2 regions of the Actinomyces sp. ICM39 genome follow, and region 2 is predicted to be linked to the other one. Evidence: riboswitches for the same ligand, from Rfam matches in the RefSeq annotation. Region 2 holds a riboswitch; the other holds the start of a gene.
The links. A riboswitch is a leader RNA that binds a small molecule or an ion and turns the genes downstream of it on or off. The one in region 2 is predicted to bind ZMP and ZTP.

Region 1 (3,810 bases), on a different contig from region 2:
CACACGTTCTTGCCGGCCAGGTCGATCCCATGGCGTTCCATGAGCTCGATGACCGCGCGCGGCGTGCACGGCAGCGGCGAGTCGATGGGACCCGAGCCTCGCAGCACGAGGCGCCCAAGGTTCATCGGATGCAGGCCGTCCGCATCCTTCGCGGGGTCGATACGCTCCAGAACAGCGTTCGTATCGATTCCGCGCGGCAACGGCAGCTGCACGATGTAGCCCGTGCAGGCGGGGTCCGCGTTGAGCTGATCGATCGCGGCCTCCACCTGCTCCTGCGTCGCGTCAGCGGGCAGGTCCACGCGGATCGACTCGGCGCCGATTTCCGCACAGTCACGGTGCTTTCCGGCGACGTAGGCAACGGACCCGGGGTCCTCACCCACGAGGATCGTGCCGAGGCCCGGGACAACACCGGACTCACGCAGACGATCGACGCGCGCCTTCAGTTCCGACTTAATGGCGGCAGCGGTCGCCTTTCCATCCAAGACCCCAGCGGGGCCCTCCCAGGGAGCCCTCACGATCAGAGCCCAGCGTACAGCGGGTGCTTGTCCGTCAGCTTCTTGACGCGGGCGCGCAGGGCATCCACCTCAACGTTGCCGCCGGACGCACCCTGGGACAGGGTCGTGCCGATGATGTCCGCAACCTCGGCGAAGTCCTCGGCGTCGAAGCCGCGCGTCGCGAGGGCGGGGGTGCCGATGCGCAGGCCCGAGGTGACGGCCGGCGGACGGGGATCGAAGGGAACGGCGTTACGGTTGACGGTAATACCGACCTCGTGCAGCAGATCCTCGGCCTGCTGACCGTTGAGCTCAGAGTCGACCAGGTCGACGAGGACGAGGTGCACATCGGTGCCGCCCGTGACCAGCTTGATACCGGCCTTCTTCGCATCGTCAGCGCCCAGGCGCTCGGCAATGATCTGCGCGCCCTCGAGGGTGCGGCGCTGGCGGTCCTTGAATTCGTCGGTCTGCGCGACCTTCATGGCGATGGCCTTCGCGGCGATCACGTGCATGAGGGGGCCACCCTGCTGGCCGGGGAACACGGAAGAGTTCAGCTTCTTGCCCCACTGCTCGCCGCGCGAGGACAGGATCATGCCGGAACGAGGACCACCCAGCGTCTTGTGAACGGTCGTCGTCACCACGTCGGCGAAGGGGACGGGGTTCGGGTGCAGACCCGCAGCCACGAGGCCTGCGAAGTGAGCCATGTCCACCCAGAGGGCGGCGCCGACCTCGTCCGCGATGTCGCGGAAGGCCTGGAAGTCGAGGTGACGCGGGTAGGCGGACCAGCCGGCGATGATGACACGCGGGCGCTCCGCAAGGGCAGCCTCACGAACCTTCTCGGGCTCAATGCGCATGGTCTCACGGTCAACCTCGTAGGCGACGGCCTTGTAGTTCTTACCCGAGAAGTTCAGGCGCATGCCGTGGGTCAGGTGACCACCGTGGGCCAGGGACAGGCCCAGGATCGGGTCGCCGACATTCGCCATGGCCATGAGCGCTGCAGCGTTGGCCTGCGCACCAGCGTGAGGCTGAACATTCACGTAGTCGCCACCGAAGACCTGCTTCGCACGTTCGATGGCGAGAGACTCCGCGACGTCCACAAACTCGCAGCCACCGTAGTAGCGGCGACCCGGGTAGCCCTCGGCGTACTTGTTGGTGAGGACCGAGCCCTGCGCCTCGAGGACGGCGCGCGGAACAAAGTTCTCCGAGGCGATCATCTCGAGGGTGTCACGCTGACGGCCAAGCTCGGCGTCCAGAACGGCCTGAATCTCAGGATCCAGCTGCGCAAGTGTCATGTCATTGAGGGAATCCATGGGGTTCTCCTATTGATCATCCGATGATGGTTGGCAGTGGCCTCTAGCCCAGGCGGGCGGCTATCGATGCCGACGCGTCGCTCCCCGGTGGTGGCCCACCTGTTCGCCAGTCACGACACGCTGACCAGTCTATCGCTCGGCGGTTTTCCGCGCATTCTGCCAAGGTGTCAGCAAGCTACCAGCTGGTCACAGGACCTTCAGATCTGACTTGCACAACTCGTCAGGTGCACGAAATCACAGCCTTTTTTCGCTTGTACTTAACCCTTTGGTTAGCAACCAAGCTAACCATATGGATAGACTAGGGTTAACACCTAACGGTGACTGAGTTGCGCGGGGATCATTTACTCAGTAAATATCCCAGTTTGGAGCGGTTTTCTCCGCTCTAACCGACATGCAGCATTTGAGTTTGAGGAAGTAGAAGGAAGACGCACAGATGACAACCTTGACGAAGCCCACCGCACGAGCCGCATCCACGGCTCTCGCATTCGAGCACGCGTCGGATCTTGCCGCCTCCGCCGACAACGCCATCAAGCGCATGTGCGACATTTTCGCAGCTCTCTTCGGCATTATCCTGCTGACTCCGCTGTGGATCATCGTCGCCCTCATGGTGCGCCTGAACGACGGCGGCCCCGCTTTCTTCACCCAGGAGCGAGTCGGGCTCGACGGCAAGACTTTTACCATGTTTAAGTTCCGCACCATGCGCGTGGACGCCGAAGAGCTCAAGGAATCCCTCATGGAGGCCAACGAAGCAGACTCTTCCGCCGGAAATTCGATCATGTTCAAAATGGCGAACGATCCGCGTATTACACGCATCGGAGCCTTCCTGCGCAAGACGTCGATCGACGAGCTGCCCCAGCTGTTCAACGTGCTGCGTGGCGACATGTCGCTCGTTGGCCCGCGCCCCCCGCTCCCCAGCGAGGTCGCTCAGTACGAGCCGCGCGTCATGGGCAAGTTCGCCGTTCGCCCCGGCATTACGGGCCTCTGGCAGATCTCCGGCCGCTCGAACCTCTCCTGGGATGAGACCGTCCACCTGGACCTCTCCTACGCCCAGCACCGCTCCCTGACCCTCGACACGTGGATCATGCTCCAGACTATTCCCGCGCTCCTGCGTCACGAGGGCGCCTACTAAGTCTTTCCTCTCTGTGTGTGATTGGGTGTGGCCCGAGCCGATTGGCTCGGGCCACACCTTTATTCTCAACACCTCATCGTGCTCCATCAGCGGCTTGCCAGAACGCATACGACGGCGCAAACACGCGCGCCTCACCCATTGTGAGACCACGTCGACAAACGAACACCGTGCGATAGCGCTCGATTCACACTACGCGGCAGTGTGCACACAGTGAGCAGTTCACAACTCTTACGAGAGCTTGACACTTAAACGCAGGAGCGCTCTTTACCACCTGCATTACAGGGAGCCGTCACACCCTCATAATGTTTTATGTGGGCCACGCCATTCACTGCATAACCCTTTTTAAGCATCCATCAAGAAGCGTTTTGAGACACGTTCAGCGCCACGTTCCCTCCCTCGTGCGCGCCCCTTATGCACTCCCGAAAGCCGACCACTGCTCATGCACGAAAGAGGGCCTGACCTGTCGCTTTCCACCTTGATGCAGCGCACGTCGCCATATGCGAGACCAGCCACAGCATCCATAGACGCCGACAGCCGTCACCAGTCGATCTGGCGATGCAAAGGAGGCCGGACCCCGCAGGGCCGGCCTCCTTCACAGCGACTAGCGTCAACCTCTATCAGCGAAGCGTCACACCACCGACCAGTCCGAGATCGTCGAAGCTACCCATCGCCTCGAGCCGCGAGATGAGCTCGGGCGCGTGAGCGACGAAGTCGAGGGCTTCGACGGTGTAGCGCTTCGTGAGGCGCTTCGGCTCATGCGCGATGCGCCAGGCCCACCCGAGGCGGGCGGCATGCACCCAGTCCGGGAAGTAGTCGTCGGCGGCACGCGCATACTGGTCGATCCAGCCGCCCGCGGTACACACGGAGGCCTCGGGAAGGA
Region 2 (3,810 bases):
GCCGAAGGAGGCGAAGGCCCAGCCGACGTTCGTGCCGGTGAAGACCGGGGCGCCGGCGACGCCGAGGAGGGCGTAGGAGGCGACGGAGATGAGGCCTCGGCGCGCGCCAAGGGTCGTGCCGACCGAGAGGGCGCCCAGCGTGCCGAGCGAGACCGGCACGGGCGTGAAGGGCAGCGGGACCGAAATGCGGGCCAGCACGATCATGGCGACCGTTCCGGCGGCGATCAGTGCGATCTCGCGAACGATCGTGCCGCCGAGGCGGTCGGCGAGAACGCGGTTTTCGCGCGCGGCAACGGGGGAAGCGGTCAGGGTGGTCATAGAGCGCCTTTCAGCAGGGCTAACAGCCATTTATTCAACAATTGAACGATATGCTGCCCGCCGTTCCCTGTCAAGCACACGGAGGCAAATCTCAGGGGGCGAGCGCCACACCGGCGCTCGCCCCCTGGAGCCCATGAACGGGTTTGATCAGTGCGCGAAGTGGCGCGTTCCCGTCAGGTACATCGTGATGCCCGCAGCATTCGCAGCGTCAATCGACTCCTGATCACGCACCGAGCCGCCGGGCTGGACGACAGCCTTCACGCCCGCGTCGATGAGCACCTGCAGTCCGTCCGCGAAGGGGAAGAACGCATCCGAGGCGGCGACCGCGCCGATGGAACGCTGCTCGGGAGCCTCGGCCACAACCTCGGACGCGCGAGCGCCGCCCGCACTGTCCACGTTGGAGGCCGCCGCGTCACCCGTCGAGCGCGAGCCCAGCGTGTTCGCACGCTCAACTGCCAGCTTGCAGGAGTCCACGCGGTTCACCTGGCCCATGCCCACGCCCACCGAGGCGCCGTCCTTGACCAGCAGGATCGCGTTAGAACGAACCGCGCGCACCGTGCGCCACGCGAACTCCAGGTCCGCCAGCGTCGCCTCGTCGGCGGGAGCACCGGCCGCGAGCGTCCAGTTCTCCGGGGAATCGCCGGGCGCGTCAATATCGTCGCGCTCCTGGACCAGCAGGCCGCCGCTGATCTGCTTGAACTCGTACGAGCCACGAGCCGGGGGCTCAACCTGCAGAACGCGCAGGTTCTTCTTCGCGCTCAGCACCTCGAGCGCGCCCTCCTCGTAGCCGGGGGCCAGCACGACCTCGGTGAAGATCGGGACGATCTGGCGGGCCAGCTCCACGCTCACCGGGCGGTTCACGGCAATCACACCGCCGAACGCCGACACGGGGTCGCAGGCGTGCGCGAGGCGGTGCGCCTCGGCCACATCATCAGCCACCGCGATACCACAGGGGTTCGCATGCTTGATAATCGCGACGCAGGGGCGCTCGTGATCGTAGGCGGCGCGGAGGGCGGCGTCACCATCCGTGTAGTTGTTGTAGCTCATGGCCTTGCCGTGCAGCTGGCGCGCGTTCGCGATGCCCGGGGCCAAGGCCTCGTCGTCGGCATCCTCGTCCTCGAAGGACTCGTCGATCTCGCGGTACACGGCCGCGCCCTGGTGCGGGTTCTCGCCGTAGCGCAGCGACTCCACGCGCTCGAAGGCGTCGGCGACGAACACGGGCATGCCCGAGGCATGTCCCTCCTCCTCGGGCACCGCCACCACGTAGTCTTCCTCGGTCTGGTAGCCCAGCGACTCCAGGAACGCCGCGTCGGAGGCGTCCAAGTGAGACTCGGCAGCCTCATCGAGGGTCTCGCGCACATCCTCAAGATCCAGCTCATCGGCCAACCAACCGGCAATCGCCAGGTCGTAGGTCGCCGTGTGGGCGAAGGCCTCGGCGGCCAGCACGCGGCGCTGCTCGAGGGTGAAGCCCTCCCCCGCCACGGCCTCGGCGACGTCCGCGTAACGCTCCGGAGAGGTCACGACCGCGACCGACGGATGATTCTTCGCGGCGGCACGCACCATGGACGGGCCGCCGATGTCGATCTGCTCGACGCACTCGTCAAAAGACGCGCCAGAAGCGACCGTGTCCTGGAACGGGTACAGGTTGCACACGACCAGGTCGAAGGCCTTGATGCCCAGCTGCACGATCTGCTCGCGGTGCGCGGCCTTACGCTGATCGGCCAGAATGCCCGAATGGATGAAGGGGTGCAGGGTCTTCACGCGCCCCTCGAGCACCTCGGGGAAACCGGTCACGTCGTCGACCGGGGTGACAGCCACGCCAGCGGCCGCGATGCGGGCAGCCGTAGAGCCGGTAGAGACGATCTCCACGCCGGCCTCGCCAAGGGCGCGAGCGAGGTCCTCCAAGCCCGTCTTGTCATACACAGAGATCAGGGCCCGCTTGATCGGGCGCACGTCGATGGGTTCCAGGTTGTCCAGGGAGACGGACATAGTTCCTCCAGGTTGAGACCAAACCCAGGCGCCCAGGCGGGCGACGCCTCGCGGGAAATGCGGCCGCTCCCCGGTGGTCATCCACCCTCGCCAGTCGCGGCGACTCCCAGTCTAGTTCAGGCCCTCGCGCCGCGTCGCCTTCGTCTCGGGGTCTTCCTCGTCACCTTCGGCCTGGACCGGTTCGATGTCCGCGGCACCCTCGGCGGCAGTTTCGCTGGTCTCCCCGGGCATCTCGTCCGCGGCCTGCTCGTCCGTGTCGACCACCGCTTCGAGATCCTCAGCCCCGGCCTCGTCGGCACCTGCTTCCGTGTCGCCCGTCTCAGCGGGATCGGAGGCCTCAGCCCAGGCCTCGTCCGCCGTCGAGGCAGTGGCCCCCACGCGGGACGCGCGCTCGGCGGCGCGGCGGCGCAGGGCCTCGCCCTCGTTGCGCACGCGACCGGCACCCTCGCCGAGGAGGGCTCGCGTCGTCGGGTGGGTCGCCAGAGCAATGATCAGCGCGGGCAGGGCGATCTCAAGCACCAGGGCGAGCGTCGCCCACCCCACGCGCGGGCCCATCGAGGCCAGGCGCACGGACCCCAGGCTCATCGTCGCACTCCACATCCACAGGGCCGTCACCGAGGCGACGATCACCGAGGACAGGACACCCTGGGCAGTCTGGTGCAGCAGGTGCTCACGACGGAACGAACGCGACGCGACGACGCCAAGGCCGATACCCAGCGCGATCGGCGCAAGAATCACCCACATGCCGGGGGCCGTCTCCGGGACCGCGCCCAAGAGTGGAATCGGCGGAATCGGGCCGGTGCCCGCCACCACCGGAGAATGCAGCGAATCCGTCGCCGTCAAGAAACCCGCGCCCGACCACCAGGAGGCAGCCCACGCCATGACCGTGGGCGCAAAAAGCAACTGAGCCCCCACGATAAAAGCGGTATCCGCGCCCGAGGCGGCACCCAGAATCTCCTGGATCCCAGCCATGCGGCTCCACCCCGCGACGAGCGCAATCACCGACGCCACCGCAGACGCAGCCACGAGCGCGAGGACCGACAGGCCTCCCAGCTTCAGGCCGCCCGAAATCCAGTGCTGCATCGCCGGGGCCTCATTGTCGCGCGAATACCCCGACGCAACGAACCACACCGAGCCGATCAGCGGAATCAGAATCGCGCCGAGCGTGCCCGTCCACCAGTGCGAATAGATGCCCGACGCGCCCGCCAGCAGCCACGACGTCAGCAGGAAACCGGGCACCGCGAACAGCGCCGCGCTACGCGGGAAACCAGCCGTCGCGCGCAGCAGAATCCGCACCAGCACGATCAGCAGAGCGCCCACCAGCGTCGGAATCGCGCGGTAATGCACTCCCCCAACCACCGACGTTCCGCCAATGACGGCGGCCCACAGGTCACCACCCAGGCCGAGAGCATCACGCGGCGTCGTGTCATTCATCCACGAGTTCGAGCGCAGCGTCAGGTAGGCGATCATCGTGAACACCGTGATCAGACCCCAGCCCGCAAA

Region 1: another riboswitch for ZMP and ZTP. It lies ahead of glyA (serine hydroxymethyltransferase); the one in region 2 lies ahead of purH (bifunctional phosphoribosylaminoimidazolecarboxamide formyltransferase/IMP cyclohydrolase).

The regions. Positions count from the first base shown of each region.
Region 1 covers NZ_ALCB01000096.1:18,604-22,413, reverse strand. Annotated here, with positions in the region: gene HMPREF1137_RS06005 (bifunctional methylenetetrahydrofolate dehydrogenase/methenyltetrahydrofolate cyclohydrolase) at 1-515, opposite strand, end outside; gene glyA (serine hydroxymethyltransferase) at 518-1,801, opposite strand; ZMP/ZTP riboswitch at 1,841-1,925, opposite strand; gene HMPREF1137_RS05995 (sugar transferase) at 2,235-2,930, shown strand; gene HMPREF1137_RS05990 (WecB/TagA/CpsF family glycosyltransferase) at 3,548-3,810, opposite strand, start outside.
Region 2 covers NZ_ALCB01000099.1:1,772-5,581, forward strand. Annotated here, with positions in the region: gene HMPREF1137_RS06130 (biotin transporter BioY) at 1-318, opposite strand, end outside; gene purH (bifunctional phosphoribosylaminoimidazolecarboxamide formyltransferase/IMP cyclohydrolase) at 466-2,307, opposite strand; ZMP/ZTP riboswitch at 2,331-2,415, opposite strand; gene HMPREF1137_RS06140 (cell division protein PerM) at 2,419-3,810, opposite strand, start outside.